2 regions of the Streptomyces sp. H27-D2 genome follow, and region 1 is predicted to be linked to the other one. Evidence: riboswitches for the same ligand, from Rfam matches in the RefSeq annotation. Region 1 holds a riboswitch; the other holds the start of a gene.

Evidence for each region. Region 1 has a riboswitch for cyclic di-AMP ahead of QMK28_RS13600 (transglycosylase family protein). Riboswitches for the same ligand answer to the same signal wherever they lie in the genome.
Region 2: linked by a shared signal. The riboswitch ahead of QMK28_RS17965 (M23 family metallopeptidase) and the one ahead of QMK28_RS13600 (transglycosylase family protein) in region 1 are both predicted to bind cyclic di-AMP.

What each region holds. Positions count from the first base shown of each region.
Region 1 covers NZ_JAYMZR010000028.1:18,998-26,672, reverse strand. Annotated here, with positions in the region: gene QMK28_RS13620 (Ppx/GppA phosphatase family protein) at 1-711, opposite strand, end outside; gene QMK28_RS13615 (DUF501 domain-containing protein) at 708-1,292, opposite strand; gene QMK28_RS13610 (FtsB family cell division protein) at 1,416-1,874, opposite strand; gene eno (phosphopyruvate hydratase) at 2,117-3,397, opposite strand; gene QMK28_RS13600 (transglycosylase family protein) at 3,643-4,335, opposite strand; cyclic di-AMP (ydaO/yuaA leader) riboswitch at 4,339-4,508, opposite strand; gene QMK28_RS13595 (LysM peptidoglycan-binding domain-containing protein) at 4,764-5,765, opposite strand; gene QMK28_RS13590 (cytochrome P450 family protein) at 5,880-7,160, opposite strand; gene QMK28_RS13585 (nucleoside triphosphate pyrophosphohydrolase) at 7,389-7,675, opposite strand, start outside.
Region 2 covers NZ_JAYMZR010000043.1:36,709-44,383, forward strand. Annotated here, with positions in the region: gene QMK28_RS17950 (hypothetical protein) at 1-792, opposite strand, end outside; gene QMK28_RS17955 (hypothetical protein) at 998-1,312, shown strand; gene QMK28_RS17960 (aldo/keto reductase) at 1,435-2,394, opposite strand; gene QMK28_RS17965 (M23 family metallopeptidase) at 2,604-3,686, opposite strand; cyclic di-AMP (ydaO/yuaA leader) riboswitch at 3,698-3,853, opposite strand; gene QMK28_RS17970 (PP2C family protein-serine/threonine phosphatase) at 4,088-5,314, opposite strand; gene QMK28_RS17975 (DEAD/DEAH box helicase) at 5,632-7,329, opposite strand; gene QMK28_RS17980 (cold-shock protein) at 7,627-7,675, opposite strand, start outside.

The DNA.
Region 1 (7,675 bases):
GGCGGAGTCGTACTCCTTGAGGCCGAGGGCGATCGCGGCCACGGTGGTGACGGACCCGGCCAGGCCGACCAGCGTGCCGGCCCGCGCGAGCGGGACGCTCTGCTCCACGAGGTCGAGCGCCGCCGTGATGTCGGCCTTGATCGCGGTGATCCGGCCGAGCGTCGGCGGGTCGACCCGGGTGCCGTCGGCCGCGGTCAGGTGCCGCTCGGTCAGCCGGACGCAGCCGATGTCCACCGAACGGGCGGCGTCCACCGCGCCGTCCCCGATCACGAACTCGGTCGAGCCACCGCCGATGTCCACGACCAGGTACGGCGGGGTGAGGTGGCCGGCCTTCAGCTCCTTGGTGGCGCCGGTGAAGGAGAACTCCGCCTCCTGGTCGCCGCTGATCACCTCAGGCTCGACGCCGAGGATGTCCACGACGCCCCGCACGAAGTCCTCGCGGTTCTCGGCGTCGCGGGAGGCCGAGGTCGCCACGAAGCGCACCCGCTCGGCGCCCAGCTCCTCGATGACGCCGGCGAACTCGCGGCAGGCGGCGAAGGTCCGCTCCAGCGCCTCGGGGGCGAGCCGGCCCGTACGGTCCACGTCCTGGCCGAGCCGGACGATGGTCATCCGGCGGTCCAGGTCCTTGATCTCGCCGGTCCGCGGGTCCGCGTCGGCGACGAGCAGCCGGATCGAGTTCGTACCGCAGTCGACGGCGGCCACACGGGTCACGGGGTGTCTCCTTCCATGGCGGCGGTCGGCGCGGTCACATCGGCGGCACCGTCACAGGCAGCGCCCTCGCCCCGGCCGACGCACGGGCCCTTGCGCCACCACTCGGGCAGCATCGCGATGGCCTCGTCGCCCAGTGGGTTCACGCCGGGGCCGGCCGCCAGCGAGTGGCCGACCAGGACGTGCAGGCACTTGACCCGGTCCGGCATGCCGCCGGCGCTCGGGAAGCCCACCAGCACCTCGATGGCGTCGCGGCGGGTGAGGTAGTCCTCGTGCGCGGCGCGGTAGGCCGCGGCCAGCTCGGGGTCGGTCGCGAGGCGGGCCGTCATCTCCTTCATGACGCCGTCCGCCTCCAGCGTGCCGATCGCGGACGCGGCCCGCGGGCAGGTCAGGTAGTAGAGGGTCGGGAAGGGCGTGCCGTCCGGCAGCCGGGGGGCCGTCTCGACGACGTCCGGATGGCCGCAGGGGCAGCGGTGCGCGATCGCGCGCAGACCACGCGGCGGGCGGCCCAGCTGCTCCTTGAACGCGAGGATGTCCGCGTCGCTGGGCGGGGTGGGATCGGTCTTCGGCGGGGGCGTGTCCATGAAGTCTTCCTGGTGCGAGTGATCGGGGTGATCAACCGGGTGCGCGGGGCGGCGAGCGGCGGCGGGGGTCAGCGAGCTGCGGGGGTCGGCGAGCTGCGGCGGGGGCGGCGAGCGGCGTAGCGGTCAGCGCCGCGCGTCGTCGGCGGAGTCGACGCCGTCCCAGAGGTCGGAGTACCAGGGGCGGTCGGCGGTGCCGTCGCCGGTGAGCCGCCTGCCGCGGCCGCTGCCGTCCACCACGGTGTAGCCCGTCTCACCGGGCCGTACGTAGTGCAGGTGCTCGCGCGCCTGCCGCTCCACGTACTCCGGGTCCTGCCAGCGGGCCTTCTGCTCGCGCAGCCGTTTGACCTGCTCGCGGGCCTGCTCGGCGAGCTGCCGCTGATCGGCGACCGCCGAGCGCTGCGAGATGTACTGGCGCATCGGGTAGGCGAGCGCGACCACCAGCGAGCAGACCACCAGCGCGAGCATCGCCGCCCGGCCGGTCAGCCGGCTGCGGCGCGGCGGGCGGGCGCGGTAGACCCGCGCCGCGGCCTGCTCACCGAGCGCCTTGAGCCTGGTCGCGGTGGAGAACCGGTCCGCGGCCACGTCGCCTCCCCTGGGGTCACATACGGACGCTGCGCTGCGTCCCGCTCTGCTCTGCACGGGTCTCACAAGTCTGTCGAGTCGGCCGAGCCCCGAACGCCGGCCGGAGTCCCGGCCGAGTCTACGGAAGCAAAGCGCCCGACCACGGTACGAAACCGTGGCCGGGGAGATGCGCTGAACCGCTGAACCCGCTGAGCCCATCCGGGCCCGCGGGTTCAGCGTCAACGCTCAGCGCCGCGGGCCGGTCAGCCCTTGAAGCGCGGGAAGGCGCTGCGGCCCGCGTACACCGCGGCGTCGTCGAGGATCTCCTCGATGCGCAGCAGTTGGTTGTACTTGGCGACACGGTCCGAGCGGGCCGGGGCGCCGGTCTTGATCTGGCCGCAGTTGGTGGCGACGGCGAGGTCGGCGATGGTGACGTCCTCGGTCTCACCGGAGCGGTGCGACATCATGCACTTGTAGCCGCTGCGCTGGGCGAGCTCGACCGCGTCGAGGGTCTCGGTCAGCGAGCCGATCTGGTTGACCTTGACCAGCAGCGAGTTGGCGATGCCGTTCTCGATGCCGCGGGCCAGCCGGACCGGGTTGGTGACGAAGAGGTCGTCGCCGACGATCTGGACCTTGTCACCGAGCTGCTCGGTGAGGGCCTGCCAGCCGTCCCAGTCCTCCTCGTTGAGCGGGTCCTCGATGGAGACCATCGGGTACGCCTCCACGAGCTCGGCGTAGTAGGCCGTCATCTCCTCGGCGGTGCAAGCCTTGCCCTCGAAGGTGTAGACGCCGTCGTCGAAGAACTCGGAGGCGGCGACGTCGAGCGCGAGACCGAAGTCCTGGCCCGGGGTGTAGCCGGCCTTCGTGATGGCTTCGAGGATGAGGTCGAGCGCCTCGCGGTTGGAGGCGAGGTTCGGCGCGAAGCCGCCCTCGTCGCCCAGACCGGTGGACAGGCCGCGCTCCTTGAGCACGCCCTTGAGCGTGTGGTAGACCTCGGCGCCCCAGCGCAGGGCCTCGGAGAAGGACTCCGCGCCGATCGGGGCGATCATGAACTCCTGGATGTCCACGTTCGAGTCGGCGTGCGACCCGCCGTTCAGGATGTTCATCATCGGGACCGGCAGGACGTGCGCGTTCGGACCGCCGAGGTAGCGGAAGAGCGGCAGGTCGGAGGCCTCGGAGGCGGCGTGCGCGACGGCCAGCGAGACGCCGAGGATGGCGTTCGCGCCGAGCGAGGACTTGTCCGGGGTGGCGTCCAGGTCGAACATCGCCTGGTCGATCAGGCGCTGCTCGGTGGCGTCGTACCCGACGAGCTCCGGGCCGATCTGCTCGATGACGGCGAGGACGGCCTTCTCCACACCCTTGCCGCCGTACCGGGCCTTGTCACCATCACGGAGTTCGAGGGCCTCGAAGGCGCCGGTGGAGGCGCCGGAGGGGACGGCAGCACGGCCGGTGCTGCCGTCGTCGAGGCCAACCTCGACCTCGACCGTGGGGTTGCCTCGCGAGTCGAGGATCTCGCGGGCTACGACGACGTCGATCGACGGCACGAGTGTCTCCTTCAGGCTGTGACATGTAGCTGTGAGATTCAGAAGAAAGTCTCTTGGCTCTTGCGGCATGAGCCTAGCCGCACCGGCGGGGTGACCGGTCGGTCGCCCGTTCAGCGAGACGGCGTCCCAGCGGAAAACCGAGCGGAAACCGAGCCGAATCCGCGCGAAAAAACCCTGACCGGATGCGCTCGGGGGAGGGCGCACCCGGTCAGGGGGTCTTTATGGGGTGATCAGTCCTGGACGGCTCAGACGGAGAGCTTCTGGCCCGGGAAGATCAGGTCGGCGTCGCCGCCTACGGTCGACTTGTTGTTCTCGTAGACGGACTTCCAGCTGGAACCGTGAGCGTCGGCGATCTTCGCGAGCGTGTCGCCCGACTTCACGGTGTAGTTGCCCGAGCCGGTGGACTTCTGCTGCGGCTGGACGGTCTGCGTCTCCGGCTTCGGCTGCGGCTTGGGAGCGGCCTTCGGCTGCGCCTGCTGCTGCGGGGCCTGCGGCTTCGGGGCGGCCTTCGGCTGCGCGGCCGGGGCGTCGCCCGAGCCACTGGTGTCGACGTCGGCAGCGGAGCCGCCGGCGGTCAGGTTGCCGGCGCCGGCGCAGGCCCAGGCACCCGGGCCCTGGAGGGCGAGAAGCTTCTCGGCTGCGGTGATCTGCTGGCCCTTGGAGGCCTGGTCGGCACGCGCGGCGTACTGGGTGCCGCCCGCTGCTGCCCAGCTGGAGTTCGAGAACTGGAGGCCGCCGTAGTAACCGTTGCCGGTGTTCGTCGACCAGTTGCCGCCGGACTCGCACTGGGCGACCTTGTCCCACGTGGAGACGTCGGCCGCGGAAGCCGAGGAGGCTCCCATCAGCGGCACGGCGATCGCGGCGCTGGCGACACCCGCGAGAGCGGCGACGCGGACAGCCTTGGAGGGACGGCGGTGCTTGCCCTTGGAAGTAAGCATTTTTCGTTTCCTCACCGACGCCTACGAGGTGAGCTGTCGGGTTCGGGCCATGTGAGTTGCCCGGCCGCGTGTGCTGACACACGTGGCTTCACCCCAAGCCTTCGGGCCCGTAACGCTGGGCCTTTCCGGCACTTACCTGGTTCCCCCGCTCCTGCCATCGGCGCTTGCGCGTCGACTACCCCTCGGACACCGGCAGGATTCGGCGTGGTGTTCGACGGTGCCCGCTGTGGCGAGCGGTCCGACCATAAACACGACCCCCGGGGTCATTTCAAACCCCGGCAGTTCGGGGGCATCGCCCCCTCTTGCCCCTCAGGAATGCACATCCGTGCAGGTGGGGGGCGGTCCGGATAGATCGGACAGTTGAGACTTGGCCAATTGTGGACGAGAGCCATGTCTCACTCGAACGAATCCGGACATACGGTCATCAACTACCCTGGTTTCTGGCTCAGATCGAGCTGCTGACCAGGGCGGATGAGGTCCGGATCGGAGCCGACCACCTTCGCGTTGGCGTCGTACAGCGAAGACCAGCCGCCGTGCACGTCCTGCCGCGCCGCGATGGCCGAGAGGCTGTCGCCGGAGCGCACCGTGTAGCCGCCGCCCTGGAGCCCGCCCGCGCGCTCCGCGCCGCCGTCCCGCGAGGCGTGCCGCCCGCCGGAGCGGTCGAAGTCCGCGACGTCGCCCGCCTCCTCGTCGGAGCCGCTCGCGTCCGTGTCGCCCCGGTGCTTGCCCGCGGCTGCGGACTCGCTCCGCTCGACCGGGCCCGGGATGGAGGTGGGGTCGTCCGCACCCTTCGACGCGCCCGGCGCGGGGGTCTTCTCGGCGTCGCCGCCGGCGCCCTGGGCGCCGGCCTGAGACTCGCCCTTGGCCTTGGCTTTCGCCTTGGCCTTCGCGGCGTCGCTCGCGTCACTGTCCGGGGTCGCCTTGCCGGTCGCCCCGTCCGAGGGCTTCGCCGACTTCGCGGCGTCCGGGGCGGCGGTCGCGTCGTCCGAGGCGCCGTCCGTGGGCTCCGTGGACGGGCGCGTGGTGCTTCCCGGGTCGACGTCGGGCGCGGCGCCGTCGGCCAGCAGTCCGCCGTTCACCGCGCAGCTGGGCCAGGCGTCCGGCCCCTTGTCGCCGAGGATCGCCTCGGCGACCGAGATCTGCTGGGAGCGGCTGGCCAGGTCGGGGCGCGGCGCGTACGACGTGCCCTCGTACTGCTTCCACGTCTCCAGCGTCAGCTGCAACCCGCCGTAATAGCCGTTGCCCCCGTTGGAGCTCCACATCCCGCCGCTCTCGCACTGCGCGACGCGGTCCCAGGTCGATGCGTCGGCCGCGTGCGCGCCGGTGGCGCCGAGCAGCGGCATGGCTATGCTCGCGCCGGTCACCCCCGCCGCGACGACGATGGCCGGAGCCTGACGGGGGCGGCGGTGCTTACCGTTCCCGGTGCGCATGCGGTTGCCTTTCGAGCGGCGAGTGTGAGTTGTCGGTAGAAGGTAGTCGGGGCGTCCGGCTGTCACAAGTCGATGTAGTGGAGATCACGCGAAGGTCACGCAGTTGACAATCTGTCACCTTTTCTCGGGGGTGAACTCAACCGGCAGTGACCGCAGTCCGCGCATGATGAGCCCGCCGCGCCAGCGCAAATCATCAGTTTCCGCCGCGAGCCGCAGGTCGGGGAGGCGGCGCAGCAGCGTCGAGATCGCGGCCCGCGCCTCCAGCCGGGCGAGCGGCGCACCGATGCAGTAATGGATGCCGTGGCCAAAACCGAGGTGTTGGTTGTCACGGCGGGAGAGGTCGAGGGTGTCGGGTCCGTCGAAGCGCTCCGGGTCACGGTCGGCGGCGGCCAGCACCACCAATACCGGCTCGCCGACGCCGATCAGCTGACCGCCGAGGGTGACCGGCTCGGTGGCGAACCGCCAGGTCGCCAGCTCCACGGGCCCGTCGTAACGCAGCAGTTCCTCGATGCCCGTCTCCAGCAGACCACTCTCCCCCGCCGCCAGCGAGGCCTGGAGCCGCTCGCGCTGCTCGGGGTTGCGCAGCAGCGCGTACATCCCGTTGCCGATGAGGTTGACCGTGGTCTCGAATCCGGCGAACAGCAGGATGAAGGCCATCGCGGCGGCCTCGTTCTCGGTGAGGTGCTCGCCGTCGTCCCCCGCCCTGATGAGGTCCGAGATGAGGTCGTCGCCTGGATCGGCACGCTTACGGTGGATCAGCTCGGCCAGATAGGCGCGCATCTTCTTGACCGACCGGGCCACTCCGCCGCGCGGGCCGCCGCCGTGCCGGATCATCATGCCCGCCCAGTCGCGGAAGTCGTCCTGATCCTCGGGCGGGACGCCCAGCAGGTCGCAGATCGCGTAAATGGGGAGCGGGAAGGCGAACTCGTGGATGAGGTCGGCTGTCCCCTGTTCTGTCCCCTTCGCGGCGATGGCGTCGATGAGCCGGTCGGTCAGCTCCTGCACGCGCGGCGCGAACGCGGCGACCCGGCGCGGGGTGAACGCCTTGGCGACGAGACGGCGCAGCCGGGTGTGGTCCGGCGGGTCGATGTTGAGCAGATGCGTCATCAGGTTGGCGCTGCGCTCGCCCGGAATGCCGATCTTGCCCTTGCCGTGCGCGGCCTCGCTGTGGTGCACCGGGTTCTTGGACAGCCGCCCGTCGGCGAGCGCGGTGCGCGCGTCCGCGTAGCGGGTCACGAGCCAGGCCTCGACCCCGCTCGGCAGTTCGGTCCTGTGCACGGGCGCGTGCTCGCGCAGCCAGGCGTACGCCGGGTAGGGGTCGGTCGCGAACTCCCAGCTGAAGAGGGCGGGAGCAGGGGAGGAGGTCGGGTCCGAGGGCGCGGTCTGTTGAGGCACCCCACGACGCTACCCGGCGCTGGTCACCGCCGGTGACGGGCGGCGGGGAGGCCGGGCGGGGGCCGGGGGCCCGTCGGGTCCGGCTGTGCGGCCGCCCTCAGCGCCGCCCCGGAGGATCGTCCGTCCGGCCCACGACCGCCGGCGGATGCCGACCAGCGGGTCATGGGTGGCGGCGAGATCCATGCTCATGAGCACGCACGCCGCGCGGGCGCCCGGAACGAAAGACGCCTAACCGGCACGTACCTCCGCCGCGAGGATCGCGTCGCGGTAGGTACGGGCTGCGGCGCGCAGCGCGGTCTCCGGGTCCGCACCGGCCGCTTCGGCGCGTACGGCGAGGGCGAGCAGCCGGGCGCCGAGATCGCTGTCGGCGGTTCGGGACGGCTCGGCGGACCCGGTGAGGCCGGCGGAATCAGCGGAGTCAGCCGCGTCGAAGCCGCCGGCCGGCTGGGGAAGGGCGACCTGGAGTCCCGCCGTGCGGACGCGCGAGGCGAGCTTGGCGGCGAGCGCCAGCGCCG
Region 2 (7,675 bases), on a different contig from region 1:
GTACGCGTCGGGCCGCGCGATGAACCGGCCGGTGGGGGTGCGCAGCTCGGGGTTCCACAGCGGGTCGGGGAGGTCGGAGCGGCGGATGAGGTCGCGGGCGTGGGCCTCGGCGACCGAAGCGACACCCGACGCCAGATCCTCCGCGGCGGTGGCCACCGTGGGGTTGGAGCCGAGCTGTGCTGCGGCCAGTTCCGCGAGGAGAGCGTCGGGCTGACAGATACCGCGTTGGACGGTCGAGGTGAGCAGCGCGCGCAGCGCGTCCGGGTCGCCCTCCCAGCGTGCGGCGGCGTCGGCAGCCGCGCGCGAAGCGCGGGTGCAAGGGATGCCCTCGACGCGCAGGGCAGCGGGCCAGCGCCTCGTACGCATGATGCGGACGTACCCGGTGTCGGTCAGCCGCCGGGCCCCCGGCACGAGGACCCGGACGAGTTCGGCGGGGTCCGGCAACCCGGCTCCGGCCCCGCCCCGGGCGAACGTTGCGGCGCGGGCCCTCAGTCGTAGTGCGGCGGTACCGGTGAGCAGGGCCGTGTCACCCGAGAGCAAGCGCGCGGGATACGTCTGGTCCGCCGCGTAAAGGACTGCGGCCAGCAGGAGTTGGTACGGGTCCGGGGCCCCGGAGTTGAGCAGGATCACGTGCGGCAGCAGTCGTCGCCAGGGGCCGCCGGCTCGGGTCCGCTTGGCGATGGTGGCCGATGGCATACCCGCGGCGATGAGCTGACTGCGGGTGGCCAGGCCACGTTGGTGGGCGCCGAGGCGGTCGACGGCGGTTCGGTCGTACGAGATCGGTGTGGGCACACGGGCGGGCTGCCCAGGCGAAACGGTCCGGCACTCGGATCTGAGCCGTTTTGGGACGTGAGCGTGACCAAGGTGTGGAGTATTCGCCGCCTTGAAGTTGTCGGGCACTCCACACCAGTCCGTGCAGAGCCACGGCGTCTCGGGCGTAGGGTCGGCTGGAGTTGTCCCAAACGTGCCGGTACAGGCATAGGTGGAGGTATGAGAGATGGCTGGGATACCGGCAGGCGTAGTGGCTGCGGGCGGGCTCATCGGTGGGTACGGCGCGGCTCGGTGGACCAAGAAGCGGCCGCTCGGGGCGGTTGCGTTGGGGGCTGCCGGGGTCGTGGCCGCGCGTGCTTGGAATCGGCAGGCGGGGGCCGGGACCGCTGCCGCGCTCACTGGGCTGTACGTGGCCGGCTTCGCCGGGTCGCATCCGTTGGCGAAGCGGCTCGGCGCTTGGCCGGCGGTGTTCGCGGTGGCGGGCGGGGTCGCGCTCGTGTCGTGGGTCGCGGTCGACCGGCGGGAGTCGGCCGCGGTCTGATGGGTTGGGGCTGGGGGCGGCCTCACGGTTGGGGCGGGCAGCCTCATTCCGTGTTGCGGGGTGAGCGAGCCTCGCGCGCTCCGGGGGCCGGGGGCCAGTCCCCCCGGTCCCCGCCCCCGGCCTCAGGCGGAAGCCGTCGTAAGAGTCGCCACTTCCACGTCCGTCAGCTTCAGCGCCGGTACGGCCAGCAGCGCCGGGAGTTGTTCGACTGTGCGGGCGCTCGCCATCGGGGCTACGACTGTCGGCTGGGCCGCGAGCCAGGCCAGGGCGACCGTCGCGACCTGGGCGCCGCGCGCGGTGGAGATCTCGTCCAGGGCCGCGAGGACCTTCTGGCCGCGGTCGGTGTCGAGGTGCTTCGCGGCGCCCTCGGCGCGGGCGCTGTCCACGGAGGCGCCCGGACGGTACTTGCCGGTGAGGAAGCCGGACGCGAGGCCGTAGTACGGGATGGCGGCCAGGCCGTGGCGGGCGGCGACGTCCGCGAGGTCGCCCTCGTAGGAGTCGCGCGAGACCAGGCTGTAGTGCGGCTGGACGGCGACGTACTTGGCGAGGCCCTCGCGCTCGGAGAAGGCGAGGGAGGCTTCGAGGCGCTCCGGGGTGATGTTGGAGGCGGCGATCTCGCGGACCTTGCCCGACTTCACCAGGTCGTCCAGCGCCGTGATGATCTCCTCGACGGGGACCGACGGGTCGTCATAGTGCGTGTAGTACAGGTCGATGTAGTCGGTCTGCAGGCGGCGCAGCGACTCCTCGGCGGCCGACTTGACGGTCGGGGCGGCCAGCCCCTTGTAGTCGGGGTGCGCGCCCGCCTTCGTCGCGACGACGACGCCGGCCCGGTTGCCGCGGGACGCCAGCCAGTTGCCGATGACGGTCTCGGACTCACCGCCGGAGTTGCCCTGCACCCAGGCCGAGTAGACGTCTGCGGTGTCTATGAAATTGCCGCCGCCTGCGGTGAAGGCGTCGAGGACGTCAAAGGACTGCGCCTCATCAGCCGTCCAGCCGAAGACATTGCCTCCGAGCGTGAACGGGAATACGTCGAGGTTGCCGATCTTTTTCGTGTTGCCGATCTCTTTCGTCGTGTCAGTCATGGGTTTTTCCAACGCGCGGTTCGTGGCTTTTATTCCATATGGTGACCAACGGAGTTGGGCGTAGCGCGGTGGGAGGGGCGTGGCGGGAGGGGCGCGAGGCGTGGAAGCGGGGGGCGCGCAGATCCCGGCCCGCGCCCCCCGCGCTCGCGCCCTACGGCTGAAGCCCGCCCTACGACCGCGAAGCCCGCCCCACGACCGCGAAGCCCGCCCTACGGCTGAAGCCCGCGCTCCCGCAGCCAGCCCATCGGGTCGATCGGGCTGCCGCCCGGCCGTACCTCAAGGTGCAGGTGCGGGCCGGTGACGTTGCCGGTCGCGCCGACCCGGGCGATCACGTCGCCCGTGTTCACCTGGCCCGACGTCTTCACCATCGATGAGAGATGGCAGTACCAGAGCTCGGTGCCGTCATCCAGTTGCAGCACGATGCGGTAGCCGTACGAGCCGGCCCACCCGGCCGACTTGATGGTGCCGCTGTGCAGCGCCTTGGCGGGGGTGCCCGTCGGGGCGGCGAAGTCCTGGCCGGTGTGGTTCGCGGACCACAGGTCGCCAGCCTGGCCGAAGCTCGACGTCAACGTGTAGGAGGCGACCGGCAGGACGAAGCTCTTGGCCAGTTGGGCGCGGCGCTCGGCCTCGGCCTTCTTCTCCGCGGCGGCTTCCGCCTTGCGCTTGGCCTCGGCCTTCTCGGCCTTCGCCTTGGCCTCGGCGTCCGACTTCGTCTTCGACGCCTGGCCCGCGGCCTGCTCGGCGGCGCTGCGCGAGGAGGCGTCGAGCGACGCCTGGTCCGCCGCGGCCTGCTGCTGGTCGGCCTGCTGGAGGATGCGGGCGCGCAGGGCCTCGCCGGCGTCCGCGCCCTTGTCGGCCTCGGCGTCGGTGAGCCCGGCCTGGGTGAGCGGCGCCGCGGCTGTCGCCAGCTCGGCGGCGCTCACGTCCGTGTCGGAGCCGTCGGATATCAAGTCGCCGATGCCCGGCAGCGACTTCGCGTCCGGGAGGCTGTCGGCGACGGTCGAGAGGTCAGGCATGGAGATCGGTACCCGCGGCTTGTCCTTCGCGGTGGCCATGCCGCCCGCGCCGACCGCCGCGATCACGCCGACGCCGAGAACGGCGCCGCTGCGCGCCATACCGCCACCGCGCTGCTTGGCGACGCGGTGCCTGCCACGCACCGGGGCGATGGACTCTTCGGTGGGATTCCACTCGCCCAGGGGCTGATCGCCGTACCCGAGGCCGGGCTCCGCGGGGGAGCCGTAGGGGCCGAACGGGTTGTACGTAGCCTCGGGGGCAGGCTTGTTGGACGCCACGAGGGCGCTCTCCTTTCCTTCCTTCTCGCCTACCGGGTTAGCTGACGGGTTCGGAGTAGGAAGGTCTCCTACGGGTCAGGTTCGACCCGATTCACCCCAAAGATTGGTTCCCCGGTTCCCTGGGCGGTGCGGTACTGCTGTGGTGCGGGATTCGGCGACTGCGCGCGGTGCCGTCTCTAGTGGCGGCTGTTACGACCGCGCTGCGTTATCGAACGTTAATAGACAGGGAGGCGGGAGTCCAAGCCTTCACCGGAAACTGTCCCGCCTTTGACAAGGACCAAGTGGGGCATGAGGTAGCGGATAGGGGCGAGTTGACCTCATGAGGGAAACCGCTCGACGCTGATCGTGTGTCAGTCGTTATACGGAGGCGCGTCCGCCGGTTACGGAACGTAGGCGCGAATTCACGCGGCCGGAACGGAGCTCGTCCCCGGCCCCGACGGCACAGCTCGTACCCGCTCCGCACCCGGTTCCCAACCGGTCCACACGCGGCGCCGCCCCGGCCTCCGCAGCGCGAGCAGCGCCATGTCATCCGTCGACGCGCCGCCCGTGTGCAGCGCCACATCGGCCACCACCCCGTCCAGCAGCTCGTCCGGCCCCGGGAAGGTCCGCCCGCGCAGCCGCTCCAGCGGGTCGTAGAAGACGCCCCCGCCGTCCCGCGCCTCGGTGACCCCGTCGGTGAAGAGCAGCAGTGTGGCCCCCTCGGGGAACTCCAGCTCGTCCGCCCGGTCCGGCCAGACGCCCAGGTCCGCCATGCCCAGCGGGAGGGCGTGCGCGGACGGCTCCGCGCCCCGCACCGAGCCGTCCGCGAGCAGCAGCAGCGGCGCCGGATGGCCCCGGTTGAGCACCCGCAAGACGCCCGGCCCCTCCGCACCGTTCGGGATCTCGGCCAGTACGGCGGTGGTGAAGCCCTCGAACTGGTCCAGCCCCTCCCGCCGCCCGCCCTCCCGGCGCAGCGCGCGCTCCAGCCGCCCCGCGAGCGCCTCCAGGTCCGGCTCCTGCTCCGCCGCCTCCCGGAACGCCCCGATGACGATCGCCACCGCCTCCACGGCCTCCAGGCCCTTGCCCCGTACGTCGCCCACGATCAGCCGTACGCCGAACGGGGTGGCCTGCACCGCGTAGAGGTCGCCGCCGATCCTGGCGTCCACCTGCGCCGCCTCATAGCGCGCCGCCACGGCCAGCCCGCTGATACGGGCCGGGGGCGTCGGCAGTACGGCCCGCTGCGCGGCCTCGGCGATCGTACGGACCGACTCCAGCCGCCGGCCGCTGCGCCGGACCAGCCGGTTGATGACGATGGCCAGCCCGGCCACCGTCACCACGGTGGCCAGCTCGGTCAGCGACTCGGTGTGGTCGGTGAGACCGCGGGCGAAGAGCAGCAGGAAGGTGGCGACGACCGCCGCGACGCCGGTCGTCAGGGTGGCGCGCAGCGAGCACAGCGGGGCGGCCACCAGCGGGGCGGCCGAGAAGAAGGGCGAGGCCGTGTAGTTCATCGGCGTCGCCACGTCGAAGACCGTGCCGCCGATGATGAGCAGGGCGGGCAGCCAGTGGGCGACCCAGCGCGGCGGACCGTCGGCGCGCAGGACCGACCGTGCGCCGCCGCGCTCCCGGTGCGCCCCTCCTCGCTTCCCCACCTGAGTCTCCTGACCCCTCCGCCCGCGGTCGCGGTCGATTCCGCGGCTGCCGGCGCCGCACTGCTTCTCAGGCTGGCCGGTATGCGGTGGGCGCGGCCAGTCGGCTTGTGCCATGCGGGTGAATCCCGCCCCCGGCGCAGGCCTCCGGCCCCCCCGGCACAGCGAAAGACCCCAGCCCGCCCGAAGGCGACCTGGGGTCTTCCCATGCTGTTCCGCTGTGCTGCTCTCTTCCGCTGTCCGGCCGCTCCAGCGACCCGCCGCCCTACCGGACCCGGTCAGAACCGGACCTGATCAGCAGCGAGCCACCCGCGATCGGATCAGGCAGCCGAGGCCCGACGACCGCCGGAGCCGCCGTTGGCGCTGCGGCCCGACGGGTTGCCACCGCGGCCGGACGAGTTGCCGCCACGACCGCTGGAGGCGCCCCCGGTACGGCCCGCGGACGGGGCGCCGGTACCGGCGGCGCCACGCGGACGGCTGCGACGGGCACGGCCGGTGCCCGCACCGGGACCCGCGCCACGGGGGCGAACGGGCTCGGCCGGAGCCGCGATGATGATCGGGACGCCGCTCGGCGTACGCGCGCCGGTGATCCGGGTCAGTTCCTCGTCGCCGGAGCGCACCTGCGCGGTGTTCGGGCTGATGCCCGCGATGGTCATCATGCGGGCCATCTCGCGACGCTGGTTGGGCATCACGAGGGTGACGACGCTGCCGGACTCGCCGGCACGAGCGGTACGGCCGCCGCGGTGCAGGTAGTCCTTGTGGTCGGTCGGCGGGTCGACGTTCACGACGAGGTCGAGGTTGTCGATGTGGATGCCGCGCGCCGCGACGTTCGTCGCGATGAGCGCGGTGACGTGCCCGCTCTTGAACTGGTCGAGCGTGCGGTTGCGCTGCGGCTGGCTCTTGCCGCCGTGCAGCGCGGACGCCCGCACGCCGCTGGCCAGCAGGTGCTTGGCGAGACGGTCGGCGCCGCGCTTGGTGTCGACGAACATGATCACGCGACCCTCACGGGCGGCGATGTGCGTCGTGGCGTCGCGCTTGTCGGCGTCCGTGACGTGCAGCACGTGGTGCTCCATCGTGCTGACCGCGTTGGCCGACGGGTCCACCGAGTGGGTGACCGGGTCGTTCAGGAAGCGCTTGACGAGGCGGTCCACGTTGCGGTCCAGCGTCGCGGAGAACAGCATGCACTGCCCGCCCTGGACGACCTGGTCCAGCAACTTGGTGACCTGCGGCAGGAAGCCCATGTCGGCCATCTGGTCGGCCTCGTCGAGCACCGTGATGGAGACGTGGTCGAGCTTGGCGTCACCGCGGTTGATGAGGTCGGCGAGGCGGCCGGGAGTGGCCACCACGACCTCGGAGCCGCGCTGCAGCTGGTTGGCCTGCCGGGAGATCGACATGCCGCCCACGACCGTGGTCATCCGCAGGTTGACCGCGGTGGCGTACGGGGTGAGGGCGTCGGTGACCTGCTGGGCCAGCTCACGGGTCGGGACGAGCACCAGCGCCAGCGGGCGCTTCGACTCGGCGCGCTTGCCGGCGGTACGGGCCAGCAGCGCGAGGCCGAAGGCCAGCGTCTTGCCGGAGCCGGTACGGCCGCGGCCGAGGACGTCACGGCCGAAGATCGCGTTGGGCAGCGTCGCGGCCTGGATCGGGAACGGCTCCGTCAGACCCTCGCGGGTCAGCGTCGCCAGCAGCCCGGCGGGCATGTTCAGGTCGGCGAAGGCCTCCACCGGCGGGAGCGCCGGGGTGCTGCTGACCGGCATCGCGAACTCTGCGGCCGGAGCCGCGGTCGCCTGGCGGCGCGGAGCGGAGGACGACTGGGTGCGGGGGCGGCCACCGCCACCGCCGCCATTGCCGCCGCCGCCATTGCCGCCGCCGGAGCGACCGCCGGACGGGCGGCCTCCGCCGGAGCTGCCGGAGCCGCTCGACGAGCCGGCGCGGCTGCCGAACGGGCGGTTGTTGGCATAGCCGGAACCGGCGGAACCAGAAGTGGGGGTACGGGGGGTACGGGCAGCGCGAGTCATACGCGAGGTCCTTCCTCAAAGGGGTGGCACGCTTCGAGGAAGACCTGGCGACGCAAGGTCGCGAAGAGGTCACAAGAACGAGCCGGGATGAAGCGGGGCCGAAGCGGGGCGAGAAATCCACGGCGCGCTTCGGATGGCCTGCCGGCGAACCGACGGCGGTACAAAAGGTGGAACGGTGATACCGGTGCAGCGAATGCATCCGGACCCTGGAAACGCGAGGCCTTGCGCCCGTCGCTTCGAAGGCAGCAACAGGGGCCCGCACCCTGCGGTGCGGGCCCCTGCCAGGTGCTCTAAACGTCAGGCGGGAACGATGTTCTCGGCCTGCGGGCCCTTCTGGCCCTGCGTG